One region of the Mycobacterium toneyamaense genome, then DNA from elsewhere that is predicted to be linked to it. Evidence: predicted binding sites of a transcription regulator. Region 1 holds the regulator's gene; each other region holds the start of a gene.
What was found. The regulator LexA, encoded in region 1, represses DNA repair genes until DNA is damaged. The targets are predictions, from matches to a motif close to CGAACANNTGTTCG.
Positions count from the first base shown of each region.

Region 2: the regulator LexA is predicted to act here: its motif matches at 2,053-2,066, upstream of ACZ5IQ_RS20205 (HNH endonuclease signature motif containing protein).
Region 3: the regulator LexA is predicted to act here: its motif matches at 4,598-4,611, upstream of ACZ5IQ_RS04470 (alpha-ketoglutarate-dependent dioxygenase AlkB).
Region 4: the regulator LexA is predicted to act here: its motif matches at 5,438-5,451, upstream of ACZ5IQ_RS09175 (HNH endonuclease signature motif containing protein).

Region 1 is NZ_AP040333.1:2,676,347-2,684,274, forward strand. It holds gene ACZ5IQ_RS12925 (DEAD/DEAH box helicase) at 1-1,204, shown strand, start outside; gene ACZ5IQ_RS12930 (acyl-CoA dehydrogenase family protein) at 1,301-2,458, shown strand; gene ACZ5IQ_RS12935 (LGFP repeat-containing protein) at 2,633-4,894, shown strand; gene lexA (transcriptional repressor LexA) at 4,961-5,650, opposite strand; gene ACZ5IQ_RS12945 (LysM peptidoglycan-binding domain-containing protein) at 5,902-6,375, shown strand; gene nrdR (transcriptional regulator NrdR) at 6,487-6,951, shown strand; gene ACZ5IQ_RS12955 (alpha/beta fold hydrolase) at 6,958-7,928, opposite strand, start outside.
Region 2 is NZ_AP040333.1:4,190,209-4,198,136, reverse strand. It holds gene ACZ5IQ_RS20210 (cutinase family protein) at 1-187, opposite strand, end outside; gene ACZ5IQ_RS20205 (HNH endonuclease signature motif containing protein) at 496-1,902, opposite strand; gene ACZ5IQ_RS20200 (TetR/AcrR family transcriptional regulator) at 2,084-2,701, shown strand; gene ACZ5IQ_RS20195 (DoxX family protein) at 2,707-3,057, shown strand; gene ACZ5IQ_RS20190 (sulfite exporter TauE/SafE family protein) at 3,061-3,795, opposite strand; gene ACZ5IQ_RS20185 (cysteine hydrolase family protein) at 3,858-4,517, opposite strand; gene ACZ5IQ_RS20180 (aldehyde dehydrogenase family protein) at 4,652-6,106, shown strand; gene ACZ5IQ_RS20175 (acyl-CoA dehydrogenase) at 6,290-7,928, shown strand, end outside.
Region 3 is NZ_AP040333.1:933,129-941,056, forward strand. It holds gene ACZ5IQ_RS04445 (GNAT family N-acetyltransferase) at 1-939, shown strand, start outside; gene ACZ5IQ_RS04450 (shikimate 5-dehydrogenase) at 939-1,775, shown strand; gene ACZ5IQ_RS04455 (LpqN/LpqT family lipoprotein) at 1,787-2,479, opposite strand; gene ACZ5IQ_RS04460 (DUF5642 family protein) at 2,628-3,302, shown strand; gene ACZ5IQ_RS04465 (DUF5642 family protein) at 3,313-3,972, shown strand; gene ACZ5IQ_RS04470 (alpha-ketoglutarate-dependent dioxygenase AlkB) at 3,973-4,584, opposite strand; gene ACZ5IQ_RS04475 (dolichyl-phosphate-mannose--protein mannosyltransferase) at 4,686-6,224, opposite strand; gene rsmI (16S rRNA (cytidine(1402)-2'-O)-methyltransferase) at 6,249-7,106, shown strand; gene ACZ5IQ_RS04485 (aminodeoxychorismate synthase component I) at 7,334-7,928, opposite strand, start outside.
Region 4 is NZ_AP040333.1:1,893,192-1,901,119, forward strand. It holds gene ACZ5IQ_RS09150 (carbohydrate ABC transporter permease) at 1-515, opposite strand, end outside; gene ACZ5IQ_RS09155 (TldD/PmbA family protein) at 554-2,071, shown strand; gene ACZ5IQ_RS09160 (metallopeptidase TldD-related protein) at 2,071-3,471, shown strand; gene ACZ5IQ_RS09165 (threonine aldolase family protein) at 3,455-4,480, opposite strand; gene ACZ5IQ_RS09170 (carboxymuconolactone decarboxylase family protein) at 4,495-5,337, shown strand; gene ACZ5IQ_RS09175 (HNH endonuclease signature motif containing protein) at 5,456-6,853, shown strand; gene ACZ5IQ_RS09180 (acyl-CoA thioesterase) at 6,933-7,736, opposite strand; gene ACZ5IQ_RS09185 (SRPBCC family protein) at 7,860-7,928, shown strand, end outside.

The DNA.
Region 1 (7,928 bases):
CGGTAAGACGCTCGCCTTCTCCATTCCGCTGGTGGCCCGGCTGGTCGGCGCCTCGCGACGTCCGTCGCGGCCCACCGGCCTGGTGCTGGCCCCGACCCGCGAGCTGGCGACCCAGATCGCCGCGACCGTCGAACCGCTCGCCACTGCTGTGGGACTCAAGGTGACCACCATCTTCGGTGGCGTTTCGCAGAACCGTCAGGTCGACGCGTTGCGCGGCGGCGTGGACATCGTCATCGCCTGCCCGGGCCGTCTCGAAGACCTCATGAAGCAGAAGCTGGTGAGCCTGGACGCCGTGCAGGTCACCGTGCTGGACGAGGCTGATCACATGGCCGACCTGGGCTTCCTGCCCGGCGTCACCCGGATTCTGGCGGCCACTCCCGCCGGCGGCCAGCGCATGTTGTTCTCCGCGACGCTCGACAACGGCGTCGACAAGCTCGTGCGGCGCTTCCTGTCCGATCCCATCACGCATTCGGTCGACGAGATCGATGCGCCGCCGCCGGCCATGACGCACCACGTGTTCCACGTCGCCGGTGTCGCCGAGAAGCGCGACCTGGTGCAGCGGCTGGCGTCCGGCACCGGCCGGCGCATCCTGTTCATGCGCACCAAGCACCAGGCTCGCAAGCTGGCCCGGCAGCTCACCGAATCCGGTGTGCCGTCGGTCGACCTGCACGGCAACCTGTCCCAGCCCGCGCGGGACCGCAACCTCGCCGCTTTCAGCTCGGGAGAGGCGCGCGTCCTCGTCGCCACCGACATCGCCGCGCGCGGTGTGCACGTCGACGAGGTCGAGCTCGTGGTCCACGTGGACCCGCCCGCCGAGCACAAGGCGTACCTGCACCGCTCGGGACGTACGGCCCGTGCCGGAAGCGCCGGCGACGTCGTGACCGTGGTGCTCCCGGAGCAGCGCAAGGATGCCCAGCAGCTGCTGCGCAAGGCCGGCATCACGGCCCGGCCGCAGGAAGTCGTCGCCGATTCGGCGTCGGTGCAGGCGCTGGTCGGAGAGATCGCGCCGTACCGCGCGCCGGCCCCCAAGGAGGCGCCCGCGCCCCGGGGCGGCAACCGTCCGGCCAAGACGGCGACCGCCGGGCAGGCGCAGCGCCGCCGCCGGCGTTCGAGCGGTGGGCTGCAGGCGCCCGGGCGTACCCAGGGTGGTCGTTCGCAGGGGCAGCCGGGCCGTTCGCAGTCCGGCCGCAGCCAGGCGAGGTAGTCGCCACCCGGCGACGCGCCGGGTGTGGGCCCGCTCACAACCAACCGCCCGGTTGGGATAAGTTGTTGCAAACTTATCCAGTACCGGAGGTCTCACATGGGTGTCATCAAGTACGACCGCACGTTGTTCGAACCCGAGCACGAGCTGTTCCGGGAGTCGTACCGCGCGTTCCTCGACCGCCATGCCGAGCCCTACCGCGAGGAGTGGGAGAAGGCCAAGATCGTCGACCGCGAGGTCTGGCGCGAGGCGGGTAAACAGGGTTTTCTCGGCATGGCCGTGCCGGAGGAGTACGGCGGCGGCGGAAACCCGGACTTCCGCTACAACGTCATCGTCAGCGAGGAGACCGCGGCGGGACGACACAGCGGTCTGGGCTTCACGCTGCAGAACGACGTCATCGCGCCGTACCTGCTCGAGCTGACCAACGACGAGCAGAAGCAGCGCTGGCTGCCCGGTTTCTGCAGCGGCGAACTGATCTGTGCCATCGCGATGACCGAACCGGGCACCGGTAGTGACTTGCAGGGCATCAAGACCCGTGCGGTCAAAGACGGCGACCACTACGTGCTCAACGGCTCGAAGACGTTCATCACCAACGGTATTCACGCCGACCTGGTGATCGTCGTCGCTCAGACCGACCCGGACAAGGGCGCGCAGGGCTTCAGCCTGCTGGTGGTCGAGCGCGGCATGGCGGGTTTCGAGCGCGGCCGTCACCTCGACAAGATCGGCCTCGACGCGCAGGACACCGCGGAATTGTCGTTCACCGACGTCAAAGTCCCGGCCGAGAACCTGCTGGGCGTCGAGGGCATGGGGTTCGTCTATCTGATGCAGAACCTGCCGCAGGAGCGTATTTCCATCGCCGTGATGGCTGCCGCGGCGATGGAGGCCGTGCTGGAATCGACATTGCAATACGCCAAGGAGCGTAAAGCGTTCGGCAAGCCGATCGGCAGCTTCCAGAACAGCCGATTCGTGTTGGCGGAACTGGCGACAGAGGCCACGGCGGTGCGAATCATGGTCGATGAGTTCATTCGCCTGCATCTCGATCGAAAGCTGACAATCGACCAGGCGGCGATGGCCAAATGGTATTCCACAGAGGCGCAGGTTCGCCTGGTCGACCGGTGTCTGCAGCTGCACGGCGGCTACGGCTATATGCGCGAATATCCCATTGCGCGGGCATTCCTGGACTCGCGCATCCAGACCATCTACGGCGGGACCACCGAGATCATGAAGGAGATCATCGGCCGCGGATTGGGCGTTTAACAAATTGCCGCGCGAATTTATTCGCATATCGAAGCGCGACACACTGGTGCGTCACCGCCCGATATCCCGCACGATGGGCATGAACTGAAGCAAAGTTGACAGAATCTCTCAATCAAGAGAGTTTGTCTGACGGAATTTTGTATCCGGAGTTTTGCCGACCGCGGGAGGAATTCGATGACCGGGCTGCGAACCCGTGGCGGATGGGCTGGTGTCGGGGCCCTTTCTGTCGCGGTGGCATTGCTCATGGCTCCGACGGCATACGCGACACCGGAAAGCGACGCCGACGCGGCGATATCCCACACGTGGGATGCCGCGGGCGGTGACACGGGTGAGCTGGGTGCCAAGGACGGTGACGTCTACCAGGTCGGCGCGGGCTTTGCGCAGAACTTCGCGGGCGGCAAGATCTATTTCAGCGAGGGCACCGGCGCCCATCTCATTTACGGCGCGATCCTCGACAAGTACCAGGCCTTGGGCGGCGCCGCGGACAGCGATCTCGGCTTCCCGACCATCGACGAGGGCGCGGGCAAGGCCACTGACAGCCGCAACAGCACCTTCAGTGCCGCTGACAAGCCGGTCATCTTCTGGACGCCCGACAACGGCGCCTGGGTGGTGCGCGGCGCCATCAACGCCGCCTGGGACAAGCTCGGCGGGTCGGCCGGCACCCTCGGCGTACCCACTGCCGACGAGTCCTGGAAGGGCGACGTCGTCACCCAGCCCTTCACCGGCGGTGAGGTGAGCTGGAACGCCAAGACCAAGGCGTTCACCACCACGCCGGCCGACCTGGCCGGCCAGCTGACCGGCCTCGACGTGCCGGGCGACGCGACGACGGCCATCGCCGCCGCACGACGGGCAGCCGGCGGGCCGCAGGGCACCCTCGGAGACGAGCAGGGTGCCCAGTACAAGGTCGGCGACGGCGTGGCACAGAACTTCGCCGGCGGCACCATCTTCTATTCACCGGCGACCGGTGCGCACGCGATCACCGGCGACGTACTGGCCAAATACCGCGCGGCCGGCGGCCCGCAGGGCGATCTCGGATTCCCGGCGAGCAACGAGACCGACGGCGGCATCTCGCCCACGAGCCGCATCGCCACGTTCGCCGCCGCCGACAACCCGGCGATCTTCTGGACGCCCGAGCACGGCGCGTTCGTCGTCCGCGGCGCGATGAACGCGGCGTGGGACAAGCTCGGTGGCGCGACCGGCAAGCTCGGCGCGCCGACCGCCGATCAGACCGTCAGCGGCGACGTCGTCAGCCAGAAGTTCACGGGCGGTTCGATCTCGTGGAACAAGTCCAGCCGTGCGTTCAGCACCGAGCCGGCAGAACTGGCGTCGCAACTGAGCGGCCTCCAGGTGCCCAGTGTCGATCTGCCGGGTGGCGTGACCTCGCAGGCCGATGAGTCCGGCAAGTGGTACCAGTTCCACTGGTGGTGGCTGCTGGCGATCATCCCGCTGTTGCTGGTGGTGGTCGGCATCGTGATCGCGGCACTGCTGCGGCGCCGGCGGAATGCCGGTCAGGACGCCATCGACGACCAGGACGCGTACGACTACGACGACCACGAGTTCGGCGACGGCGAGTACGGCGACCCGCAGTATGCCGATGGCGGCGCCGACAGCGAGTACGGCGACGAGTACGCGGCCGAGGACCAGCAGTTCGACAACCCGCACGGCGGCCCCGCGTTCCAGAGCAACCCTGATGTCATCGACACCGCGCCGACGGTGTACCCGGATTTCACGGCCGAACAGCCCACTGAAACGCCGGCCGAGACGGCCGAGGGTGAGCGGTCCGAGGAGGTGCCCGAGGCGCAGGCCGAAGCCGAGGCCCAGCCGGTGGACGCGGCCGAGCCCACCGAGCCGGAGCCGGAGCCGGACGCCGACGAATCCGCCGACGAGCCGACGACATCGGTGCAACTGCCCGACGCCCTGCGTCGCGGCGGTGCGGCGGCAGGCCTCACCGCGGCCGGGTTGGCGGGCTTCGCGGGCCTACGGCCCCGGGACCCCGGCGACCGCGTCTGGGCAGCGCCGGCCGACGGCCGCGACGCCGACGCCCAGGCCGGTGACGAGTGCGCGCCCGAGCCGCAAGAACAGGCCCCCGAGGTCGAGGCGGCTGAGACACCGGCAGCGGAACCGGCCACCGAGACGCCCGTGGACGAGCCTCCTGTGCACGAGCCGCCTGCGGTCGCGACACCGCCGGAGGAGACGGTGGTGGCCGGTCCCGCCAGCGGCAGACACCATGCGCTGGGGGCCGAGGAACCCGAGACCGCGCAGATGTCGTTCCGCGTGGCCACCGGTGCCGAGCCGCCCGAGGGCTATGACATCAAGGCCAATACGGAGTCGGGTTTGTACTGGGTGCCGGGGTCTCCCGGATATGCCGAGGCGCCTGTCCAAATCTGGTTTGCCAGTGAGGAATTCGCGGTCACCAACGGGTTCATCCGCGGCTGACCGGAGTCACGACTGAGCCCCGCTGCGAGCGACTGCAGCGGGGCTCATCTGTAGGTCTGGCCGGCGTCAGATCTTGCGGATGACGGTCACGACCTTGCCGAGTACGACCGCGTCGTTGCCCGGGATCGGATCGAACGCCGGGTTGTGCGGCATCAGCCACACCTGGCCCTTCGTGCGCTTGAAGGTCTTCACCGTGGCCTCGCCGTCGATCATCGCCGCGACGATGTCGCCGTTGTCGGCCACGTTCTGCTGCCGCACGACGACCCAGTCGCCGTCGCAGATCGCGGCGTCGATCATCGACTCGCCGACGACCTTCAGCAGGAACAACGAGCCCTCGCCCACGAGTTCGCGGGGGAGCGGGAAGACGTCTTCGACGGCCTCTTCGGCCAGGATCGGGCCACCGGCCGCGATCCGGCCGAGCACCGGGACGAAGGTCGGCTCGGGCAGCGCGTCCGAACCGGCGACATCGGTGGTGATGGTGGCTCCGGTCGAATCGTCCGCGCCGCGCACGTCCACCGCGCGCGGGCGGTTCGGGTCACGGCGCAGGTAGCCCTTCTTCTCCAATGTGCGCAGCTGGTGGGCCACCGACGATGTCGAGGTGAGACCGACGGCGTCACCGATCTCCCGGATGCTGGGCGGATAACCGCGCGTGGTGACCGAGGTGCGGATGACATCGAGGATGGTCCGCTGGCGCTCGGTGAGGCTGCTGGACCGTCCGCCTGCCTGGGTGTCCGGGGTATCGGTGCTGTCGCTCATGGAGACGAATCTAGCCCAGCGCACCCGATTCATCAAACATGTGTTCGAGATCGGGCGGCTCGGCGTGTCGCGGGCGTGATCCGGTGGTGACGTCGTGAAAGGGGTGGCGGAGTCGGGGTACGGAACTTGTCGGTGGGTGGTCGTATCGTTCGCAACAGTTCGATCACATGTTCTACCCTTCGAACATTTGGGCGATATAGTCGAACACAAGAGCGATCGAACCTATGTACGAACTCCTGAGAGGAACCGACATGACCGTCATCACCCGCGAATACCCGACCGACGTCGTCGTCCGCACCGTGCCTCGGCGTTCAGATGTCAACCGGCACCGCCAGGCCCGGCTGCGGCCGGCCGGCGCGCGTCCCTCGGGCGCGGCCTTCCGGCACCGGGGTACGGGCGTGCTGACGTCGCGTGCCTCGCACCGCCGCAATCCGATCACCCCGTTGACCACGGTGATGCTGGCCCTGGTCGCGGCCGGGATCACGGTGTGGCTGGGTCTGGTGGCGCAGTTCGGCGAAGCGGTCCAGCCGACTTCTTCGACGGCCTCCGTGCCCGCGCAGCTCGCGGTGGTCCGGGTGCAGACGGGGGAGTCGATCCAGCAGGTCGCGCGGCGGGTGGCGCCCGACGCGCCGGTCAGTGCCGTCGTCGACCGCATCAAGGAGCTGAACAAGCTCCCGTCGGTGGCCCTGAACGCCGGGCAGACGCTGATCGCGCCGGTCGGCTGAGGACAGTCCGTGCGCGCGTCGATCGGCACGGCGCCCGGCCGCGTCAGAGCGGCACGGGTAGGCTCGAGACCGTTCGAAACGGTCGATTGTCGGTGCGGCGAAGGAGCGGTGATGCACTGTCCGTTCTGCCGGCATCCGAACTCGCGTGTAGTCGATTCACGAGAAGCTGACGAAGGGCAGGCGATTCGGCGTCGCCGGTCATGCCCGGAGTGCGGTCGCCGGTTCACCACGGTGGAGACCGCAGTCGTCGCGGTGGTCAAACGCAGCGGCGTCACCGAACCGTTCAGCCGGGACAAGGTGATCAAGGGCGTACGGCGCGCCTGCCAGGGGCGGCAGGTCGACGACGATGCCCTGAACCAGTTGGCGCAGAAGGTCGAAGATGCGGTGCGGGCCACCGGATCTCCCGAAGTGCCGAGCCATGAGGTCGGGTTGGCGATCCTCGGTCCTCTGCGTGACCTCGATGAGGTCGCCTATCTGCGGTTCGCGTCGGTGTACCGCTCATTCTCGTCCGCGGAGGACTTCGAACGCGAAATCGAGGCGCTGCGGGCGCACCGCGGTGTGACGTCGTCGGGCTGACGGCAGCTAGGTCGCGCTGCGCTCGTCGGTCTCCATGGCGTCGAGAACCGCATACTTCGTATCTTGCGGGGCGTCGATGGACTTCGCGGTGACACCGGTCTGCAGGAGTCCGCGCAGCGCATCACGGTCGTAGACCGACGGCGCCGTCGTGTCGATGAATTCCTCGATGAGTTTCACGAACCGATCGGGGTCGTCGTGAAATGGGAAATGTCCTGAGTTGTCGAAGAACTCGAGCCGGGAGCCCGGCATCGCGGCGTGGGCGAGTTCTCCGTGGGCGGCCGGGATGACGGCATCCTGGGTGCCCCAAACCAATTGCACCGGAATGGCTTCGGTCAAATAACATCGGTCCAGCATCGTGACCACCTGGCCGCGCCAGTCGACCACTGCGCGCAGGGTCCGGGCGAAGGCGGATGAGGCCTTGGGTTCGGGCAGGTCGTTGAGGATGCGCAGCATGTTCGGCAGGTCGTGGCCCAGGCCGGTCGACCCGAGCAGCGCTCCGCCGAGACGCCCGGCGAGCTGAAGGGCGGGCAGTACCAACGGGATTCGCAACAGTGCCAGCGCTTCGGTGCCCAGCGGCAGCGCCGCGAGTCGCAGTGCGATGTTCACGTCGCGGGTGACACCGCCGGCACCCACCAGCACGAGGCGATCGACCAATTGCGGGAACTGATAGGCGAACTGCATGGCCACGCCGCCGCCCAGTGAATGGCCGATGACCGTCACGCGTTCGATGTCGAGCACGCTGAGCAGGTCCCGCATGCCGTTGGCGTACGCCGCCACCGAGTAGTCGGCGCGCGGCTTGTCGGACTGGCCGTGGCCCAGCAGGTCAGGGGCGATGACGGTGAACCGCTGGGCGAGGCGCGTCTGAACGGTTTCCCACGTGGTGGAGTTGTCGCCGATGCCGTGGATCAGCAGGATCGCCGGCCCCGAGCCCGCCACCCGGTACGCGCGGCGGTAACCATGGATGGTGCGGTACTCCA
Region 2 (7,928 bases), 1.5 Mb from region 1:
CGGTTGTCGCGGGATAGTCGACCGCATATACGTCAAGGGTTTTCGGGCTGATGGCGGTACGCAGTGAATTGATGAACGCCGTCCCGACCCCGCCAGGTCCCGGCGCTTCGTCGGTACCACGGGCGAAGACGACCTGGGCGTCGGGGCAGTCGGCTGCATGTGCTGCCAGTGGGAGCGCTGCGGACATCAATCCTGGTGGTAGCACCAGGATTGCGACCAGACTTCTGATTCGGCTTTTGCTTTTGCTTGGCCTCACCGGTCCATGCTGACACATCGGCATCTCGTCCGCGCGTTAGCTGAGCTCGGCGCGTTCAAATCGTGACATACCAAAAGTCCGTTATTGCGTTTCGGCGGTGACGAATTCGGCGATCGCGTTCCGTATCTGTTGCGGGCCAAGGCTTGCCGGCATCCGTCTGTGCAGGCAGCGTCCGCGGCGCGTGCGGTACTGCCGCCGTGGTTGGTCGGCGTGGGCTTCCGGCGTCGTTGGGTGCCGGGTCAGCTTGTGGGACTGTCGCTTTCACCGTCGTCACCATCTCCGCCCTTGGGTGGGTAGAGCGTCGGGTGGTGATACTGGTTCGTCCTGGGTTGGCCGACATCGAGCAGTGGTGGTGGGGTCCAGTGGGTGCGGCCGTCGGGGCCCATGGTGGTGGTCCAGCCGCCGGTGTCGACGAGGCGGTTGTCGCGGCCGCAGGCCAGGGTCATGGTGTCGACGTTGGTCAGGCCGTCATCGCGCCAGTTGGTGAGGTGATGGGCCTGGCTGCGGGAGGCGGGGGCGGTGCAGTTGGGGCGGGTGCAGCCGTGGTCGCGCCCGAACAGTGCGAGGCGTTGGGCGGTGCTGGCGGTGCGGGCTGCCCGGCCGAGATACAGGGGTTGGCCGGTGTGCTCGTCGAAGATGGCGAGGTAGTTGTCCGAGCCCTGGGCCGCCATCCGGATCAAATCCCTGATCGGGAGCTTGGTCCCGGTGTGCGTGAGCGCCACCCCGGCACGCTTCTCCAGGTCGGTGACGGTGCAGGTGCCGACCACCGCGACGGGGAACCCGTTGTGCACACCCGACGTCCCGGAGGCCAGCATCATCCGGCCCACGAACGTGAACGCGTCGTACTGGCGCTGAGCGAGGGTGCGGGTATCCGCGTCGATCTGCTCTTGAGTGGGTGTGCCGGAGTAGCAGGGCTGCGGATCGGCGGGGTCGCACATGCCGGGGGCGGCGTACTTGTCGAACAACACTTCCCAGTAGGCCCGCCCTTCGGGGTCGAGTTGGGCGGTGACGTCGGTGCGTCCGTCGGGCCGCTGCTTACCCATCACGAACGAGCGTTTCGGGTCGGGCTCGTTGTCGTCGGGTTCGGGCCCGTCCTGATCGAGCCGATACAACAAGTCCGCCGCGAATTTGCGGAGGTCTTCGGGGGTTTTGGCCCTCGCATCGGCCACCAGATCCGCCTCACACTGGGCGAGGGTGATCGGGTCGGCCGCCCACAGCGGCAGCTTGCCGAAGAACCAGGTGATCACCGCGATGTGCTCGGCATTGATCGCACCGTCAGCCAGGGCGGCGGCGACCAGTTCCCACACCGGACCAAGTGGCTCCCCGGTGATGGCCGAGCGCGGGCCCAAATTGTCCGTGTCGCGGACCCGGCGGCGGGCTTCTTCGCGGCTGATCCGCAACCGCACATGCAGGACTTCGGGCCAATCCTTGGCCCCGATCTCTTTGGCGGTGGCTTGGGTTTGGGCGGCGGCCAGGATCTGGTGATCGACGGCCTCGGCCGCACACTTAAGGGTTTCGCGGCGGGACTGCACCTCCAACAATGTCCGCACATCCAGGCCGGTGTAGTCCAGGGCTGCGAGCCGGGCCTGCGCAGCCTCGTAGGCGGCGTAGGCCTCCTCGACGGCGGCTGGATCGGTCATTCCCATGCATCGAACACTAGTTCGAAGGTCCGACAAGAAACCGCGGTTTGGGACGCCTGTGCCGAAAGTGACCAATGAGGTCAAATAGTTTGCCGGGCCAGATGATCCACCTCGTCGAGGTCGTATGCCAGGGCCTGTCGCCTGAGGTCGACTTGACGATCAGATGTCCGCACTGCATCATTTGAACATGTTCACTGAACACGTTCAATCCAGAGCGGCGGCGCGCGATGAGACTCGCGCGAAAGTGCTCTCGTCGGCCGAACGGCTCTTCCGGCAACAGGGTTTCGCCGCGACGACCGTCCGGCAGATCGCCACCGATGCCGGTGTCAGCACTGGCACGGTGATGGGGGTCGGCGATAAGGACGGGTTGCTCATCGAGGTGTTCGACGAGTGGATCGGCGCCGTGCACCGTGACCGTCAAAGTGGCGGGGGAACGCAGGATTCGTTGACCCCCGAGGGCGCGGTCGACGCCGTGATCGGATTGCTCGCACCGTTTCTCCGGTACTTCGCCGAGGATCCTGCGTTGTCTCGGCAGTACTCGTCGATCATCGTCCGCGGCACCCATGAGTCGGCGATCTTCCGCGACCTCGCCGTCGCACTCGTCGCCGAACTGCGGAATGTGCTGGCGTGCGCCGGCCTGCCCGATGCTGCTGCGGAGCGCGCGGCCCGGGTCGTCTACTTCGCCTACCTCGGCATCGTCATGACCGGTGGCAACCACGCCTCGGGTGGCGCGTCGGTGCCAGACCAGCTGCGCGACGTCGTCCGTTGCGTCATCCACGATTCAGTACAAGGAGATGAGCAGTGACCGGAATTCCGCACTACTGGTGGCCCACCGCGATCTTGGCGGCGGCGCTCTTCGGTGATGCCTTGATGTCGATCCGCCCGCCGCAATTCATCCGCGGATGTCTTGAGGGAGTGCGTCTTCCGGAGGATTGGTGGTGGGTGCTGATCGTCGTCAAGCTGCTCGCCGTGGCGGGACTGCTGGCCGGCCTGAAGTATCCCGGCATCGGGGTGGCGGCCAACGCCGGCGTGATCGTCTACTTCCTGTGCGCGGCCTATGCGCACTACCGCGCGAATTTTCTCAAGCAGGAATTCTGGCTCAATTGCCTTGGCATGCTTGGACTCTCGGTCGGCGCCTTCGTGCTGTCGTACGTGATATGACGGCTACCGGAGCATCATGACGGTGAACGCGATGACACTGACCACGACGATGCAGGCGCGTAAGGCGTTGGGGGGCAGGCGGCGTCCGATCTTCGCCCCGATGTAGCCGCCGATGGTCGAACCGACGGCCAGCAGCAGCGCCGGTAGCCACGCCACCTGGCCGACGACGATGAAGATGATGGCCGCGACCGAATTGACCAGTCCCACAGAGATGTTCTTCACACCGTTGAGGCGCTGCAGATCTTCTGACACGAACAATCCGAACAGGGCCATCATGATGATGCCTTGCGCCGCACCGAAATAGCCGCCGTACACCGCACACCCGAACACGCCCGCGTACAGCGGCGCGGCATGGTCAGTGGACCGCGGCGCGCTGCGTCGCGCATCGAGCGCGCGGCGCAACACGGGCTGCACCAGGACCAGTGCGCCGGCCAGCAGGATCAACCACGGTACGACCGCGGTGAATGCGCCGGGCGGCAGTTTGAGCAGCAACACCGCACCGACTATCGCTCCGGCCAGTGAGACCACGCCGAGCCGGAGGATGCGCGGGCCCTGGCCGCCGAGCTCGTGCCGGTAGCCGTAAGCGCCGGTGAAGTTGCCGGGCACCAGTCCCACGGAGTTCGACATGTTGGCGACCAGCGGTGGGTAACCGACGGCCATCAGTACAGGGAAGGTGATCAGGCTGCCGGAGCCGACCACGGCGTTGATCACTCCCGCGGCGATGCCGGCCAGTAGCACCGCGGTGATCGCGAGGGCGGTCAGGGGCGCGTCTTACTGTGCGGTCTCACCCCGTGAATTCTTCACTGGTGTTCCTGTGAGGTTTCAGCGGCCTGGAAGACCTGCTCGACGTCGGCGGTGGTCAGCGTCTCGACGCCGATGAGCGCCAGGTCGGCGAGCCGCTCGGGCGTCGCCTGCGAGGTGGCGTCGGTGACCAGCGCGGCGCGGAAGTCGCGCTCGGAGGCGTCGAACAGGGTGGCGCGCGGACAGTTGGGCAGGTTGCAGCCGGCCACCACGACAGTGTTGACGCCGAGGTCGCGCAGATGCTCTTCCAGCGCCGTGCGGTAGAACGCCGACCACCGTGGTTTGAACATGACGACCTCGCCCGCCGCCACGTGCTGGACGCCGCCCGCGAGTAGCGAGTCGTAGTCGAGGGGATGTGCCAGCAGTTCCCCGGGTACCGCGGCTCCGTCGGTGTGCGGGGCGGCGATCTGCTTCCCGGACTCGATGGCGGCCCGGCGTGGGGGGTCGGCATCGCTGCCGCCGGGGACGTACAGACGCACGATGTGCACGATCGGCCGGTGCGCCGCGCGGAACGCCGCGAGCAGCCGGGCCATCGCGGGCACCCGTTCGGCGGTGCCGTCGACTTGCGACGGGCCCGAGACGAAATCGTTCTGCACGTCGATCAGCACCAGGGCGCTGCGTGCCAGGTCAGGGGAGGTGTAGTCGTGGCCGGCAGACACAGCTGCGATCTTTCCAGACAACCTGCCGACGTGAGCCACTCTTGACGACCTGATCGCGGCAATGCTAAGCAACTGCACAGCATTTGTTGCGTGCCCACCCCGGGCGCGCACTCGCTGACGATGAGAGGCACGCGATGACGCTGCAGTCGGTCTTGGAGGACATCCAGAAGCGCCCGGGTACGGGTGAGCTCATCCCGATCATCGATCCGGTGAGCGAAGAGCAGATCGGCGAGTTCACCGATTGCGGACCCGAGTTCGTCGATGAGGCCGTCGCCCGCGCCAAGTCATCCTTCGAGGCCGGCGTGTGGTCTGGGCTGCCCGGCCGGGAACGCGCCAAGATCCTGTGGCGCATCGCCGACCTGATCGACGAGCACACCGCTGAGTTCGCGGCCATCGACTCGGCCAACACCGGCATGATGAAGATGCAGTCCGAGCTCGTCGTGCCGACGTGCGCCGAGTTCTTCCGCTACTACGCCGGCTGGTGTTCCAAGATCAACGGCACCGCCTACGACATCCGCACCAGCGGTATCGCCTCGGACGCCTACGTCGATCAGCACGGTTACACGCTGCGTGAGCCGTACGGTGTCGTCGGCCTGATCTTCCCGTGGAACGGCCCCATCTTCAACGCCTGCGCCAAGATCGCCCCGGCGCTGGCCGCGGGCTGCAGCAGCCTGGTGAAACCCGCTGAGGAGACTCCGCTTTCGGCGTTGCTGCTCGATCGCCTGATTCACGAGGCCGGCGTGCCCGAGGGTGTTGTCAACCTGATCACCGGCTACGGCCACACCGCGGGCGCCGCCATCACCGCGCATCCCGACGTCGAAAAGGTGGCCTTCACGGGTTCGACGGAAGTCGGCAAGGAGATCGTCAAGGCCTCGGCGGGCAACCTGAAGAAGGTCATGCTGGAGCTCGGTGGCAAGTCGCCGGTGCTGATCTTCGACGACGCCGAGCTGGACAAGGCCATCTTCGGCGCGGCCATGGGCATCTTCATCCACTCCGGGCAGGGATGCGTCTGCGGCTCAAGGATTTTCGTGCAGCGCGGCGTCTACGACCAGGTGGTCGAGGGCATCGCGAACGTCGCCAACTTCATGAAGTACGGCGGTCCGGAGGAAGAAGGCGTGATGAGCGGCCCGCTGATCAGTGCCAAACAGCTCAACCGGGTGTTGGGCTTCATCGATGAAGGCAGGAACGACGGCGTCGAGATCGTCGCCGGCGGCTACCGGCTGGACCGCAAGGGCTACTTCGTGCACCCGACCGTCCTGACCAACGTCGACCCCGGCATGCGCCTGTACCAGCAGGAGATCTTCGGGCCGGTGGTCAGCATCCTGCCGTTCGACACCGAAGACGAGGCCGTCGCCATGGCCAACGACACCAGCTACGGCCTGGCGGCCACCGCGTGGACCACCAACGTCAGCCGGGCGCACCGCATCGTCAAGCGCCTGCAGGCCGGCAGTGTTCAGGTCAACTGCCAGTTGGTCTTTGACCACGACCTGCCGTTCGGCGGCTACAAGCAGTCCGGCTGGGGCCAGGAGTTCGGTCGCGAAGGCCTCGAGGCCTACCTGAAGAACAAGAGCGTGATCGTCCAGTTGTAGCCGGCCCTGGGATTTGTGCACGTTTTTCCGCGCCGACCACGAAGAATCGTGCACAAATCCCCGGGGGACGCGGTGTGGTGGAGGTCACATGTGGGTGTGACCTCAGAACCTTCGGGTCCGTAACCGTAGGTTGGCGAGACTTACGGTTGCGTACCTCGTGGCGGGACGCGGATCCTGAGGTGCGTGAGCCACTACATCGCCAATCTGCGCGATATCGAATTCAATCTGTTCGAAGTGCTGCCGCTCGGCGCGGCCCTGGACGCGGGTGGCTACGGCGACCTCGATGCCGATACCGCGCGATCCATCCTCGACGAGGTCTCGAAGCTCGCCGAAGGCGTTGTCGCCGAGACGTTTGTCGAAGCCGACCGCAACCCGCCGGTGTTCCTGCCCGACGAGCACCGCATCACGGTGTCCGAGGAGCTGGCCAAGACCGTGCGGGTGGTCAAGGAAGCCGAATGGTGGCGCCTGGGCCTCGATGAGCGCGCCGGTGGGACGCCGGCGCCGGCGGCGCTGGTGTGGGCGACGCAGGAGATGCTCATCAGCGCGAACCCGTCGGCGACGTTCCTGTACGGCCTGGGGCCGGCAATGGCGCACACGCTGGCCGAGGTGGGTACCGAGGAGCAGCAGCACTGGGCGCGGACGGCCATGGACAAGGGCTGGGCGGGCACCATGGTGCTGACCGAGCCGGACGCCGGCTCCGATGTCGGGGCGGGACGGGCCAAGGCCATCGAACAGCCCGACGGCACCTGGCACATCGAGGGCGTCAAGCGCTTCATCTCCGGTGGCGACGTCGGTGACACCGGGGAGAACGTCTTCCACCTGGTGCTGGCCCGGCCAGAAGGCGCGGGCCCGGGCACCAAAGGACTCAGCCTGTTCTTCGTGCCCAACTTCCTGTTCGACCCCGAGACCCTCGAGCTGGGCGAGCGCAATGGCGTGTACGTCACCGGCCTGGAACACAAGATGGGCATCAAGTCGTCACCGACGTGTGAGTTGACGTTCGGCGCCCACGGAAAGCCCGCCATCGGCTACCTCGTGGGCGGCGTGCACAACGGCATCGCGCAGATGTTCAAGGTCATCGAGAACGCCCGGATGACGGTGGGCGTCAAGGCCGCCGGCACCCTGTCCACCGGCTACCTCAATGCGCTGGCCTACGCCAAGGAGCGCATCCAGGGTGCCGATCTCACCCAGATGGCGGACAAGACCGCGCCGCGCGTGGCGATCATCGAGCACCCCGATGTGCGACGCAGTCTGATGACGCAGAAGGCCTACGCCGAAGGTCTGCGCGCGGTCTACCTGTACACCGCGGCCTACCAGAATGCTGATGTCGCGCAACTCGTTTCGGGTGCCGACGCCGATCTGGCGCACCGGGTGAACGACCTGCTGCTGCCCATCGTGAAGGGCGTCGGCTCCGAGCGCGCCTACGAGATGCTCTCCGAATCGCTGCAGACACTCGGCGGGTCCGGCTTCCTGCAGGATTACCCGATCGAGCAGTACATCCGCGACGCTCGCATCGACGCGCTGTACGAGGGCACGACGGCCATCCAGTCGCTGGACTTCTTCTTCCGCAAGATCATCCGCGACCAGGGCGCGGCGCTGGCCCACGTGTCGAGCCAGATCACCGCAACCATCGATGGTGCCGGGCCGGAGCTCAAGGCCGAAACCGACCGGCTGGCAACGGCTCTCGCCGACGTCCAGGCGATGGCCGCCGCGCTGACCGGCTACCTGATGGCGGCCCAGGGGGATCCCGAGCAGCTGTACAAGGTGGGTCTGGGCTCGGTGCGCTTCCTGCTCGCGGTCGGCGACCTGGTGATCGGTTGGCGGT
Region 3 (7,928 bases), 1.7 Mb from region 1:
GAGGACCTCGACCGGCTGGCGCCCCTGCTGCGTCCGCTGACGGCCGAACCGGGCAAGGTTCTGATGACGCAGGGCGAAGTCGCGTCGTCGTTCATCCTGATCAGCGCCGGCAGCGTCCGGGTGACGCACACCGCTCCCGACGGCGAACTGGTCGTCCACAACATCGGCCCGGGCCTGATCGTCGGTGAGATCGCCCTGTTGCGCGGCGGCACGCGCAACGCCACGGTGCTGGTCACCGAGCCACTGGCCGGGTGGATCGGCGGACATGACGCGCTGACCGCCATGCTCGACGTGCCCTGTATGGCCGAGCGGCTGGTGCGCACGGCGCGGCAGCGGCTCGCGGAGTTCATCACGCCGCTTCCGGTGAAGCTGAGCGACGGCAGTCAGATGTACCTGCGGCCCGTGCTGCCGGGCGACAACCCGCGGGTGCGTCAGGGGCCCGTCCATTTTTCGACCGAGACCATCTACCGCCGGTTCCAGACGGCCTACCAGCCCAGTCCGGCGCTGATGGCCTACCTTTTCGAGGTCGACTACGTCGACCACTTCGTCTGGGTGTTGACCGACGGCGTCGACGGGCCGGACGGGCCGATGGTCGCCGACGCGAGATTCGTTCGGCTGCATGAGAATCCGACGGTCGCCGAGGTGGCCTTCATGGTCGGTGATGACTATCAGGGCCGGGGCATCGGCACCTTTCTGATGGACGCGCTGGTACCTGCGGCCCGGGGTTCGGGCATCGAGCGGTTCGCCGCGCGCGTGCTGTCCGACAACTTCCCGATGCGCAAGATCCTCGAGCATTACGGCGCCACCTGGGAGCGCGACGACCGCAACATGATCGTCACCGAATTCGACGTCCCGAAACCGGACCAATTGTCGTTGTCGCACAAGCAGTATCGCGAAATCCACCTGTTGGCGCAGCAAGTGATCAAGGCGGTCGGCTGATGACGGAATCGCTGTACTCGCGGCGCCCGCTGCTGAACAAGGACACCGCGGTGTGCATCTCGCTGGCGGCCCGGCCCAGCAACATCGGTACGCGCTTCCACAACTGCCTCTACGACGAGCTGGGCCTCGACTTCGTCTACAAGGCCTTCACCACGACCGACATCGCCGCGGCGATCGGCGGGGTCCGGGCCCTGGGCATCCGCGGCTGCTCGGTGTCCATGCCGTTCAAAGAAGACGTCATCGCGCTCGTCGACGAGCTGGAAGAGTCGGCGCGCGTGATCAATTCGGTCAACACCATCGTCAACGACGCCGGCCGGCTGACGGCCTGCAACACCGACTACCTGGCCATCGCCCGGCTCATCGACGAGTACCGCCTGGACCCGGCCGCCTCGTTGCTCATCCGCGGTAGCGGCGGCATGGCCAGCGCGGTGGCGGCGGCGTTCCGGGACAAGGGATTCGAGGCGGGCACCATCGTGGCGCGCAACCCGGACACCGGCGGCCGGCTGGCCGACCGGCTCGGGTACCGCTACGCGGCCGACGCGTCAGGCGGCGCGGACATCGTCGTCAACGTCACCCCGATCGGGATGGCCGGTGGCGCCGAAGCCGACGACCTGTCCTTCGATCCGGACGTTATTGCCAAGGCGCGCACCGTGTTCGACGTGGTCGCACTGCCGTCGGAAACCCCGCTGGTCCGCGCGGCGCGCGCGGCCGGGGTGCCGGTGATCACGGGCGCCGAGGTCATCGCCCTGCAGGCCGCCGAACAGTTCGAACGGTATACCGGGGTGCGGCCGACCGCCGAGCAGGTGGCCGCGGCATCGGCGTTCTCCCGCGCCTGAGCTCAGGCACCTCAGGGCACGGTGATCTTCATCGACTTGTCGATCGACGACGTCGCATCCATCAGCGGTGCGATGGTCTCCTTGGTGCCGCTGGCGTTGATCTGCAGCACGATCACGCCGTCCTTGGTCGGGATGGCCGCCGTCTTCTGGGCCATCAGCCGGTCCTTGCCGTCCTGCGTGTACATGCCACCGACCTGACAGGCCTTGAAACCGGCGAGCATGGCCTCGCAGTTGGTGCCGGCGTCCTGCCAGTTGTGCAGGTTCTGCAGCTCGCCGGGCGCGTACTGCAACACCTCGTCGGCATTGGCGCCGGGCAACTTCGAGATCAGCACGATGATGGTCGGCGGGTCGGCCTTCATGGCCGGGTCATCGAATTTGCTTGCGCTCCAGGCCCATTTCGGCGTCAGCGGACCGGCGTCCACCCAGCCCTGGGGGAGCGGCATGGTCAGCATCGGGGCACCGGGATCGCCCGGGTGCAGCTGCTGCTCGGTGATGTTCTTCTCGTGCAGGTAGTCCCGGATGGTCTTCTTCGGAACCGCGGGTGCGCTCGGTGCCGCGGAGGTCGGTGCCGCCGCGGCGCTGGTGCTCGAGGCGCTGCTGGACGTCGACGACGACGCCGGCTTCGAATCCGAGTTGCAGGCACTTGCGCCCAGCGCAGTCACAGTCACGGCCAGCGCAACGCCGGCAACCCTCATCGGCAACATTTCCGTCTCCTGTCGTCGGTTGCAGACTACGGGGCGGACGAAGCCGCTTGGGTCAGCTTCCGGTGCAACGCCGCATCCGCAAAAGTCGTGTCGGCGTGGCGCCGGGCATCGGCAGGGGTCGGCGCGTTCGCCGTGCTATCAACAGCAAATGCGCGCACTCGCGTGGTCGGCAGTGGTTCTGCTGTGCGCCGCGTGCGGGTCGATGACCCCGCCCACGCGGCCCACCACCCCGGCGGCCGCGAAACCGGCCGACGCCGCCGCGATCGGCCAGATGCGTCAGCACCTCCCCAAAGATTTGCAGGGCTACGAGTTCGGGGCGTTGCCCGCGCCCGCCGCCCCGATAACCTTCTGGGGCATGTCCGCGGAGTCGGCCGCCGACCCGCCGGACTGCGCGGCGCTGTTGGCCGCACCGGCTGACGGGGTTCGCGGCTGGTCGGCATCGGGACCCGGTGGCATCGTGTACGCGATCGCGGCGCCGGCCGTCGCCCCGGCGCCCGAGCTCGTCGGCGACTGCCAGAGCTGGACGTTGAGCACCAACCGGGCGCGCGCCGCCGTCGACCTCACCGACGCGCCCCAGGTCGCCGACGCCCGCACGCTGGGCCTGACGGCCCACATCACCACGAGCGTCGAAAACGGCGCGCAAACCCATTCACAGGCAACGACACTGATCGCCTACGTGGACGCACTGGCGGTTTCGATCACCCTGGTGACCGACCCGGGTGCCGTCGCGCCGCCGCTGCCCGCGCAGCTCCCGGCGACATTGTTGGACGCGGCGGTGCGGTCGGTGCGGGGCATCCCGGCCGCCGACGGGATCGCCCGGTAGATTCGCCACAATGCGCAGAACGGTGCTCGCGGTGGCCTCCGCCGGTCTGGTGGCGGCGTGCACGTCCCATTCCCAGGTGGTGGCCGCCGACCCTGACATCACCAAAATCCTTGATCTGAAGGGCACTTTCGGGCCGGACTACCAGGTCAAGACCGTCGCGCCGACGGGCATCGACCCACGCGCGTTCGCGCCGCAGACACTGCCGCCGGGCCTGAAGTTCGAGCCGCCGGACTGCGCGAAGTTCGCCTCCGGCATGGCCGTCTCCCCAGGTGCCAAGGGCAACATGACCGCCGTCACCGCGGAAGGGCAGGGCAACCGGTTCGTCATCCTGGCAGTGGAGACGTCCGAACCGATCGCGCCGGCCGATCCGGGCGACGGCTGCAAGAAGGTCGCCTTCTCCGGCGCCGGGGTGCGGGGCCTCGTCGAAGAGGTGCCCGCCCCGCCCATCGACGGCGTGAAGACGCTGGGCACCCACCGCATTCTCGAGACGGTGGCGGCCGGCAAGCCGGCTGCCGGTCAGCTCTACAACTACGTCGGCGGTTTCGGCAGATTCCTGGTGATCGTCACCGCCAACTCGCTCGTCGAGCCGGACAAGCCCGTCGTCCCGGTGAACACGCAGAAGGCCACGGAGCTGCTGACCAAGTCGGTCACCGCGGTGCGGGGCCAGTAGTCACCGCACGTTGCGCGGCCGGAACTGGATGCTGATCCGCGGCCCCGTGGGACGGGCGGTCTTGGGCACCGCGTGCTCCCAGGTGCGCTGGCACGACCCGCCCATGACGAGCAGGTCGCCGTGCCCCTGCGGCAGCCGGACGCTGGTGCGTCTGCCGTCTGCGCCCGTGGTGCGGGGACGCAGCGCGAAAACCCTTGTCGCGCCGAGGCTCAGCACCGCGACCATGGTGTCCTCGGTGCTGCTGCGCCCGATGGTGTCGCCGTGCCAGGCGACGCTGTCGTTGCCGTCCCGATAGAGGCATAGGCCCACGGTGGTGAACGGCTCGCCGAGCTCGTGGGCGTAGGCGTCGTTGAGCCGCACCCGCAGTCGGGCCAGCCCGGGATGCGGCGCCCGGTCCTGCGCCAGGTCGTGGAAGCTGACGAGCCGCGGCACGTCGAGCACCCTGTCGTACATCTGGCGCTGCTCGGCACGCCAGGGGATGGCGGTCAGCAGCTCGTCGAAAAGCGTGTCGGCGCCCGTCAGCCAGCCGGCGCGGACGTCGACCCAGGCGCCGTCACCGAGCCAGCGCCGTTCGGCATGGTCGAACAGCGAACCCTGAACCGCCAAGGACACCCCGCAATCTTATCGCACAGGCGTTCGATGTGTCGGAACCGTTCCGTTGACTCCGCGGTGGCGGCGTTCGCCACTCGCGCTCTTGCGCCCCAGACGCAGGGTCAACGCCAGGACGGGAGCACGATCTCCAGGTTCCAGGTGGCCGGCGAGATCGGCAGACCGGTCAGGATCGGGTACATCCAGGCGAAGTTGGTGATCACCAGCGCCACGTAGAAGCACACGACCAGCAGCCCGAGTGTTCGTCGTTCCGGTTCCGTCGATCTCGGATACAAGATGTCGCCGAGGATCAGCGTGATCAGGATGATCAGGAACGGCGCCATCGGCGTTGCGTAGAAGAAGTACATCTGCCGGTCGATGTCGGCGAACCACGGCAGGTAACCCGCGGCGTAGCCGGTCAGCGCGGCGGCATACCGCCAGTCGCGTTTGACGAACGTCCGCCACACCGCCCAGGCCAGCACCGGCACCGCGATGAACCACATCGCCGGCGTGCCGGCCAGCATGACGGCCTTGACGCACGACTGTGCGCCGCAGCCCGGCACGTTGTTGTTGTCGATGGCGTAGAGGACCGGCCGCAGCGACATCGGCCACGTCCACGGCTTGGATTCCCAGGGGTGGTGGTTGCCCGCGGCATTGGTCAGCCCGGAATGGAAGCGGTAGACGTCGTGCGTGTAGTACCAGAGCGAGCGCAGCGTCGCGAACGGTCCGTCGCCGATGTTCCGGCCCTCCATGTGCCGGTCGATCGCGGTCTCCGACGCGAACCACGGCGCGTACGACGCCAGGTACACCCCGACTGGGACCAGCGTCAACGCCCACATCCCGGGCGCGACGTCGCGGCGCAGCGTCCCCAGCCAGGGCCGCTGTACGCGGTAGGCGCGCCTGGCCGCGACGTCGAATGCGACGGTCAGCAGGCCGAAGAACACCATGTAGTAGAGGCCCGACCACTTGACCGCCAGCGCGAGCCCCAGCAGCACGCCGGCGCCGAATCGCCACCACCGCACGCCGAGCCGCGGGCCCCACACCGTCTCGTTGATCCGGCCTTCGGTCATCGCGACGTGCATCCGGGCGCGTACCTGGTCGCGGTCCACGATGAGGGCGCCGAACGCCGCCACGATGAACACCGCCTGATAGACGTCGAGCAGCGCGGTGCGGGCCGAGACGAAGCTGACGCCGTCGGCGATGATCAGCAGCCCGGCGATGCCGCCCAGCAGCGTCGAGCGCGTCATGCGCCGCACGATCCGCGCCACCAGCAGCACCAGGATGACGCCGCACACCGCGCCGGAGAACCGCCAGCCGACGCCGTTGTATCCGAAGATCCACTCGCCGATGGCCATCAGCTGTTTGGCGACCGGCGGGTGCACCACCAGGCCGTAGCCGGGGTTGTCCTCGACGCCGTTGTTGTGCAGCACCTGCCAGGCCTGCGGCGCGTAGTGCTTCTCATCGAAGATCGGGGTGCCCGCGTCGGTCGGCGAGCCCAGGTTCAGGAACCGGGTGATGACGGCCAGCGCGGTGATCACCGCGGTCATGGTCCAGCCACGCAGCCGGTCGGTCGGGCCGAAATCGGCGGCAGGCGTCAGTGGCGCCGGACTGATCACGGGGACCTCGCGCTCGGCGTCGGAGGCGTCGAGGGCGGGGGCGGTCACGTCAGCGAGCTTAGGCTGTCCCGTGTGACATCAGCACTTGGTCCGCTCGCTGGCGCTGGTCGGCTGCTGCTCGCGGCGACTCCATTGGGCCAGCCCGGTGACGCCTCGGCCCGCCTCATCGAGGCGCTCGGCACCGCCGATGTGATCGCCGCCGAGGACACCCGGCGGGTGCGCGCGCTGGCCGCGTCGCTGGATGTCCGGCCCGCCGGGCGCGTCGTGAGTTTCTTCGATCAGAACGAGGCATCCCGGGTCGCGGGGCTTGTCGAATCGATTGCCGCCGGGGAGACCGTGCTGGTGGTCAGCGATGCCGGCATGCCGCTGATCAGCGATCCGGGGTACCGGCTGGTGGCGGCGTGCGCCGAGGCCGGGCTGCCGGTGTCGTGTCTGCCGGGCCCGTCGGCGGTGACGACGGCGCTGGCGGTGTCCGGGCTGGCGTCGGACCGGTTCTGCTTCGAGGGTTTCGCGCCGCGCAAGGGCCGGGCGGCGTGGCTGGCCGGCTTCGCGAGCGAGCGCCGGACGTGTGTGTTCTTCGAGTCACCGCGCCGGCTGGCCGAGACCCTGACCGAGGCGGTGACCGTGCTGGGGCCGGACCGGCGCGCAGTGGTGTGCCGTGAGCTGACCAAGACCCACGAGGAAATTCGCCGGGGCAGCCTCGCGGAACTGGCCGAGTGGGCCGCCGACGGCGTGCTCGGCGAGATCACCGTGGTGCTGGCGGGGGCGACGCCGGTGGCGGACATCGACAGCTTGGTCGCGCTGGTTCAGGAACTGGTCGACGACGGCGCGCGCGTCAAAGATGCCTGCGCGCAAGTGATCGCCGAGAACCCCGGTGCGCCGTCCCGGCGCGAGCTCTACGACGCGGTCCTGAAGGCCCGTGAGACATAAAAGTGTTGAAAAAGGCTCTGCTGACGTTTTCTGTGGGTCGACTGTCCGGCCGGTGCGGGCCTGGGATGCGCCACGCGGGCGATCGCCTGCGATGCTTCGCAGGCGATCACGAAATTCGCCGCCAATCTCCGCGTGAACCGACCCGACTCGCTTAGATCGCACTAAAGCCTCGGATCCCAGTCACCAGGTGACTGGGATCCGAGGCCTAAGAGAGTCGGGTAGCTAGATCAGTGTCGATCGACCCAATTTTGCGCAGGGTACCGCCCGCTTGCAGCGGACTGCTCGCGAGACAGGGAGAGGCTGACGGTGGCGGCGGCTTTGTGGAGGCACTCTTCCCACTCGCGGTCCGGGTCGGAGTCGGCGGTGATGCCACCGCCCACCCCCAGGATCGCTCCGCCGTCGGGGTCGAATTCCACGGTGCGGATCGCGACGTTGAGTTCGGTGCCGGCCAGGGGTGACGCCAAACCGACCGCCCCGCAATAGATTCCGCGGTCGTACGGCTCCCAGTCGGCGAGGAGTTCGCGGGCTCGGCATTTCGGGGTGCCGGTCACCGACGCGGGCGGGAACGCGGCATCGAGCACGGCTGCCATCGGGGTGTCGACCGGAACCCGCGCGGCCACCGTCGACACGAGATGCCAGACGCCCGGCGCGGGCTCGACTGCCAGCAGCTGCGGCACCCGGACGGACCCGGTCGTCGCGACGCGGCTCAGATCATTGCGGACGAGGTCGACGATCATGATGTTCTCGGCCACATCTTTGACCGACGACGCCAGCTCCGACGGCGGACGATCAAGGGGGAGAGTGCCTTTGATGGGGCTGGAG
Region 4 (7,928 bases), 780 kb from region 1:
AGGAAGAACAGCGTCACATAGCCGACGTTGGTCCACACGGTCACCGCCGAAACCAGCGGCAGCGCCAGGGTGGGGTCGGTCAGCCATTCGATGCGGTGCCCGAGCACGGTGCTCACTGCGCCGTCGGTGGGGCTGAGAATCCAGCGCCACAGCACCGCGATCGCCAAGGGCGAGCAGATCCAGGGCAGGACATAGAGCGTGCGGAAGAATCCGGTGCCCGGCAGTCCGCGGGCCAGCTGCATCGCGGCCGCCAGACCCAGCACCGTCTGGACCGGCACCACCAGTGCGACGAAACCCAGCGTCACCGCCAGCGAGCGGTCGAATGTCGGGTCGGTCAGCACGGCGTGCCAGTTGTCGAGTCCGACGAACCGGATGGGTCCGAGCAGGTCCCACCGCTGCAGGCTCAGCCAGCCGACGACCAGCATGGGGAGCAGCAGGAACATCACCACGCCGAACAGGCTGGGGGCGAGCAGCGCATAGCCGGTCAGGGTGTCCCGAAACCTGCGGCGTGCCACCGGATCATTAAAGCGTGTGGTGCTACTACGGTGTAGCCGTGACTGCGCTGCGACGGGTTGACGCCGACTTCCTGGCCTTGCCGCGCCATTTGCTGGCCGAGGCCGCGGTGTCGGCCGCGCTGGCTGCCGGTGCGAGCTACGCCGACCTCCGGATTCACCGGATCACCACCGAACACATCCAGCTGCGTGACGGCGAGCTGGAATCCTCGGTGGTCAACCGGGAAATCGGGCTGGCGGTGCGGGTGATCGTGGACGGCACCTGGGGTTTCGCCTCGCACGCCGAGCTGAACCCCGAGGTCGCGGCCGAGACCGCCCGTCGCGCCGTGCAGGTCGCGGTGGCGCTGGCGCCGCTCAATGCCGAGCGCATCGAGCTGGCTTCCGAACCGGTCTACACCGATGTGTCATGGGTGTCGCCGTACCGGATCGACCCGTTCGAGGTCACCGCTGCCGACAAGATCGCGCTACTGGGCGAGTACTCGGGCCGGTTGCTCGCGGCCGACGGCGTGGACCACGTGTCGGCGGGACTGCAGGCCGTGAAGGAGCAGGTGTTCTACGCCGATGCGTTCGGTTCGTCGATCACGCAACAACGGGTCCGGGTGCAGCCGACGATCGAGGCCGTCGCGGTGGATGCCGCAGCCGGTGCGTTCGAAACGATGCGCACACTGGCGCCGCCGACCGCGCGTGGTTGGGAGGCCGTCGCCGGTGACGAGGTCTGGGACTGGACAACCGAATTGGCGGAGCTGCCGACGCTGTTGGCCGAGAAGATGAAGGCGCCCAGCGTGACGGCCGGTCCCACCGATCTGGTGATCGACCCGACCAACCTGTGGCTGACCATCCACGAATCCATCGGCCACGCCACCGAATACGACCGGGCCATCGGCTACGAAGCGGCGTACGCCGGTACGTCGTTCGCCACCCCGGACAAGCTGGGGACCATGCAGTACGGGTCACCGATCATGAACGTCACCGCCGACCGCACCGTCGAACACGGTTTGGCCACCATCGGATTCGACGACGAAGGCGTCCGCGCGCAGAGCTGGGACCTGGTGCGCGACGGTGTCTTCGTCGGCTATCAGCTGGACCGCGTGTTCGCGCCGAAGCTCGGGGTCAGCCGGTCCAACGGCTGCTCGTACGCGGATTCGCCGCATCATGTGCCGATCCAGCGGATGGCCAACGTCTCGCTGCAGCCGGGTACTGACGACCTCAGCACCGAGGATCTGATCAGCCGGGTCGAGAACGGTATCTACATCGTCGGCGACAAATCGTGGTCAATCGACATGCAGCGGTACAACTTCCAGTTCACCGGGCAGCGGTTCTTCAAGATCCGCGACGGCAAGCTGGACGGCCAGGTGCGCGACGTCGCCTACCAGGCGACCACCACCGACTTCTGGGGATCGATGGAAGCCGTTGGCGGAGAGTCGACCTGGCGACTCGGTGGCGCGTTCAACTGCGGCAAGGCCCAGCCCGGCCAGGTGGCCGCCGTCAGCCACGGCTGCCCGTCCGCGCTGTTCCGCGGAATCAATGTGCTCAACACGCGAACTGAATCGGGGCGTTGATGCTGAATAATTCTCCCGGTCGCTACGCTCGCCCTGCTGCACCGCAGGTTGTCGACCTGGTGTTGGACGAGGCTGCCCGCCGGGGTCGAGCCGACGAGACCATCGTCCTGGTGACCGACAGGTCCACCGCGTCACTGCGCTGGGCCCGCAACACCATGACCACCAACGGTGAGTCGGTGAGCCGCGAGACCACCGTCATTTCGATTGTCCGCCAAGGGGATAAGGCCCGGGTCGGCGTCGTGAAGTCCAGTGAGGTCGATCCGTCGACCATCGCGGGCCTGGTGGCGGCGTCGCAGGACGCCGCGGAGGCGGCGCCCGAGGCGCGTGACAGCGCGCCGCCGCTGGCCGGCGTGGAGACCTCCGACGACTGGGACGCACCGTCGCCGTTGACCGGTGCCTCGGTGTTCGGGAACGTGGCCACGCGTCTGGTCGACGGCTTCCACCGCAGCGACGCGCTGTACGGGTTCGCGCGGCACGAACTCGACACCACGTACCTGGCGACGTCCGGTGGCATCCGGCGGCGGTTCACCCAACCGACGGGCTCGGTGGAGATCAACGCCAAACGCGATGGTGCCAGCGCGTGGGCGGGCGTCAGTACCGCCGACTTCGTCGACGTGCCAGTCGATTCCATGCTCGACGATCTGTGCCTGCGTCTCGGCTGGGCCTCGCGGACCGTCGAGTTGCCCGCCGGTCGGTACGAGACGCTGATGCCGCCGTCGACCGTCGCGGACATGATGATCTACCTCGGCTGGAGCATGGACGGTCGTGGCGCGCAGGAAGGCCGAACCGCGCTGTCGGCGCCGGGCGGCACCCGGGTGGGGGAGAAGCTCACCGACCTCGGGCTGACGCTGTACTCGGATCCCTTTGCGCCCGGGCTGGATTGCCTGCCGTTCGTGGCGACGTCGAGTTCGTCGGAGCGGGTGTCGGTGTTCGACAACGGCTTGGACATCGGTCGCGTCGACTGGATTCGCGACGGTGTCGTGAACGCGTTGGCGTATCCGCGTTCTGCCGCAGCCGAATTCGACGCGCCCGTGGCCGTGCCGGCCGACAATCTGCTGATGACGGGCGGCACGGTGAGTCTGTCGGACATGATCGCCGGCACCGAACGCGGCCTGCTGCTGACCACGCTGTGGTACATGCGTGAGGTCGATCCGACGGTGCTGCTGCTGACCGGCCTGACGCGTGACGGCGTCTACCTCATCGAGGACGGGGAAGTGACGGCCGCGGTCAACAACTTCCGGTTCAACGAGAGTCCGCTGGACCTGCTGCGGCGCGCGACCGAGGCCGGCGTCAGCGAAACCACGCTGCCGCGCGAATGGGGCGACTGGGCCACCCGGGCCCAGATGCCGTCACTGCGGATTCCGGACTTCCACATGTCGTCGGTCAGTCAGGCGCAATAACTTTCAGCGCCCCGGCGACGTCGTCGTTGGTGGTGGCCCAGGAGCAGACGAAGCGCACGATCGGTCTCAGCGGGTCGGGAGCATGGATCGCGAACCGCTCCCGGACACGCGCTGTGGTCGCGGCGTCGAGGATGACGAACACCTCGTTGGCCTCGGTCGGCGCCGCCAGCTGCAGCCCTGCCTCCGCGAATCCGGCGCTCAATGTCGCCGCCATGCGGTTGGCGTGGGCTGCCGTCTGCAACCAGAGATCGTCGTGCAGCATGGCCTCGAACTGAGCCGAGATGAAGCGGTGCTTGCTGGCGAGGTGGCCGATCTGCTTCTGTACGAAGCGAATTCCCTCGAAATGTGCGGGCCGGCGGATCAGTACCGCGTCGCCGAACAGCATGCCGTTCTTGGTGCCGCCAACCGTGACGATGTCGGCGTCACCGATGGCTTCCTGTGGACTGATACCAAGGGCGGCAATGGCATTGGCGACCCGCGAGCCGTCCACGTGGACCAGCAGGTCGTGCTGGTGGGCGTAGTCGATGAACTCCGTCAGCGCGGCGGGCGACCAGACGCGGCCGTTCTCGGTCGACTGGGTGATGGTGACGATGCGCGGCTGCGAGTGGTGCACCTCGCCGCGGCGCGCAATGTGTCGATCGAGCTCCTTCGGTGAGATCAGGCCGTCATCGCTCGGTAGTGGTGTCAGTTGTGCCGCCGCGATTCGTACCGGCCCACCGGCTTCGTCGAGCAACGAGTGCGCGATATCGCTGCACAGAATTTCCTGCCAGGGCCGCACTGCCGAAGCCAGCGCGATGATGTTGGCCGCGGTGCCGGTCAGCGCGAACAGGACCTCGGCATCGGGGGCCCCGAAGGCCGCTCTGAGGGCCTGCGCTGCGCGTTCGGTGCCCGGGTCGGTGCCGTACGAGCTCACCGGGCCCTGGTTGGCGGCGACGATCGCCTCCAACACCCGTGGGTGAGCACCAGCAGCGTTGTCGGAGGCGAATGCGGCCGAGACGGTCGAACTCATGCGTCGATGGTCTCATCGCGGCAATAATCCGGGGTGTGGAGGAGCTACTGACGTCCCTGATCGCACTGTCGCCACCCGCCGATCGGCGGCTCAACGCGGCGATGCGGCAGACGTGTGCCGAGACCCTGGGCCTCGCGCCATTGCCCTATGAAGCAGTGTTCGGGCCCGTGTCCGACGCCGAGCCGCTGGTGGCTGAGTTCGCCGAGCAGTTCAGCACCGACGTGTCGGTGATTTCTGTGGCTCAGCGCGGAGAGCTCACTGCAGCGCTGGGCGCCAACAGTTTTCGCATCGTGGCGTTGATGTACGTCGCGGACTTCGTGCCGCGAGTGCGGGCCGGATTTGCGGCGCTCGGGCTGCCGCCGATCGCCGATCCCGACGGCTGGGACCACGACACTGACCCGGTGGACCTGCTGTTGAACCGCTTCGCAAGTTCGGTAGGGGCGCGTCGCGAACTCGATCCGGTGATGACCGAGGTGGTGCGACTGCGCGGCGCGGCCGCGCACAACTGCCGGCTGTGCAAGTCGCTGCGCGAGGGCACAGCATTGGATGCCGGCGGCAATGAGTCGCTGTACTCGGAGATCGAGCTGTACGAGTCGTCGACGCTGCTCGACGAGAGGCAGAAAGCCGCGCTGCGCTACGTCGACGCCCTGGTGTGGACGCCGTCGCGGATACCGGCCGACGTTGCCGCGGGCGTACGGGCGCACTTCTCCGACGCGGAGGCCACCGAGATCACCCTCGACGTGATGCGCAACGGCATCAACAAGATTGCCGTCGCGTTGGGTGGGGACGCGCCGCGGGTCAGCGAGGGCACCGAGCGCTATCTGCTCGGAGCCGACGGGCAGCCGGTGTTCTCCTAGGCGTTCTTCGGGAGCTCTCTGAAAAACTTTGGTCACTTTGTTTGCGCTGGTCACAGTGGGTAACTAGCGTCACATTCGCGGCGGCTTCTTGTCGGTGGTTCGAACTAATGTTCGATGTATGGGGTTGACCGATCCGGCTGTTGTCGAGGAGGCGTACGCCGCCTACGAAGCGGCGCACGCGCGGCTCGCGTCCCTGGATTACAGCGGTCTGGATGTGGCGACGTTGTTGGCGTTGAAGTCGCGCCGCGAGAGGTTGAGGTGTGCGGCCGAGGCGGTGGATCACCGGATCTTGGTTGCGGCGCAGTCTCAGGTCACGGCCCGAGAACTTGGCGCGAAAAACTGGGCCGAGGTGCTGCGTATCCGGCTGCGCCTGGACACCACCGAAGCCAACCGCCAGGTCCGCGACGCCCAGTATTTGGCGCCCCGCACCGGGCTGACCGGCGAACCGTTGCCGCCGCTGTGGGAGTTCGTCGCCGCCGCCCAGGCCGAAGGCGCGCTCAACACCGAGCACGTGAAAGTGATCGGCCAGTTCATCAACAAACTCCCCGGCTGGATCGACCCCGCCACCCGTGGGCAGTTCGAACAGTCCCTCGTTGCCGGGGCGCGGCACCAGACCCCCGAAGAACTGCGCGCCGCCGCCGAGGCGCTGCTGTACCTGCTCGATCAGGACGGGCCGCTGCCCGATGACGCCGAACGCGCCCGCAAACGCAGCTTCCGCATCGGCAAACAACAACCCGACGGCATGTCCAAAGTGGACGGCTGGCTCGACCCCGAAGCACGCGCCACCCTCGAAGCAGTCCACGACAAACTCGGCGCCCCCGGCATGTGCAACCCCGCCGACCCCACACCCTGCCAATCGGGCACCCCCACCCAGGCCCAGATCGACCACGACACCCGCAGCACCGACCAACGCAACCACGACGCCCTGGCCGCCATGGGCCGCATCGCCCTCGGCACCGACCTCGGCGACCACAACGGCCTACCTGTGGCCATCGCGGCCACCTGCACTGTCGCCGAATTGGAGCGCGGCACCGGCCACGCACTGACCCTCACCGGCAGCCGGTTACCGATCCGCGATCTCATCCGCATGGCTGCCCGCGGCGCCGACCACTACCTCGTCGTCTTTGACGACCACACCGAACAACCGCTGTACCTGGGCCGAGCGCGTCGCACCGCCACCGTCGCCCAACGCTTTGCCCTGTTCGCCCGCGACCTGGGCTGCACCAAACCCAACTGCACCGCCCCCGCCTCCCGCTGCCAGGCCCATCACGTCGACACCGACTGGCGCGATGATGGCCCCACCGACATCACCAACCTTGCCCTGGCCTGCGGCCGCGACAACCGCCTCGCCGACACCGGCGGCTGGACCACCACCATGGCCAACGGCCGCGCCCACTGGACCCCACCACCACTACTGGACGTCGGCCAACCCCGAACCAACCACTACTGGCATCCCACGCTCTACCCACCCGAGAGCGGCGATGATGACGGTGAAACAGACAGGCCCGCAAGCTAACTCGGCACCGCGCCACGGCATCCGATGCCGCGACGGCAGTGCCACGTGCGTCGCAACGAGTCGCTCGCCGGTGAGGACGTCAGCCCTTGAAGTAGACGACCTGGTGGGTGCTGGCGAGCAGCGCGCCGTCGCGGGCCCACGCATGCGCACTCTGGTCGAAGTATCCGTCCGAGAAGCGATTTGCGTGCGCACTGCCCAATACGTAGTCCCCGCCGATGCTTTCGAGCTCCTGCCCATTGGCGTGGAAGTACGTGGTGAGTGAGATGGTGCCGGCCGGGAAGAATCCGCCGCGCCGCAGGAAAACCCGGGGATAGAAGATGTCGGACATCGCGGCCAGGGCGGCGAAGTCGAGGCCGCGCTGGTTGGCGTCCCGCACCCACAGCGTCGTCCGCGAGGACTCACTGGGCTCGGCATCCTCTGCCGGGAAAGGGTTTTCGACGAAACGCATGTCGTACTGGCTGACCCATGGCAGGGGAGGGCCGCTGACTTCGAGTCCCTCGGGCCCGGGCGCACTCGGCATGCGTGACTCGTCGTCCGACCAGGTGTCGCGGCGGATGCCGAAAACCATGGTGGCCGTGGTCTTGATGTCGCCGTCCTGGCTGAGTTCGGCGATCCAGTGCTGGTTCGTCCGGTTGGTGCGGGCGGGCTTCAGTGCGATATCGAACTCGCCGTCGGCGATGGGTGCCGCGAAGTTGACCGTGAGTGCCAGCGGTTCACCGATGCGGTCGGGCCGCAGCTCGACTGCATGCAGCAGCGTCGCCGCAGTGATGCCGCCGAAGGGGCCGACCATGTTCGCCCAGTCCGGGTGCGTCTGCCCACGCATGCGCGTGTCATCGACGGGCTGTAGTTCCAGGGCTTGGTCGAACGGATGAGAGTCGGTCACGCTCCACATGATGCCTGGTGGCAGTGCGGTCAAAGAGACGCATCCGCTCAGGGCCGATCAGATGCCCGTTTACACAGAGCCACGATGACAAACGGCGCGGTGCGCAGTCTCGATAGATAGGCGGTGAATTCGCAGAGGAGATCAGTGATGGCTATCCAACACAGCCGCATACAGGTATCGCGTGTCGTGGAC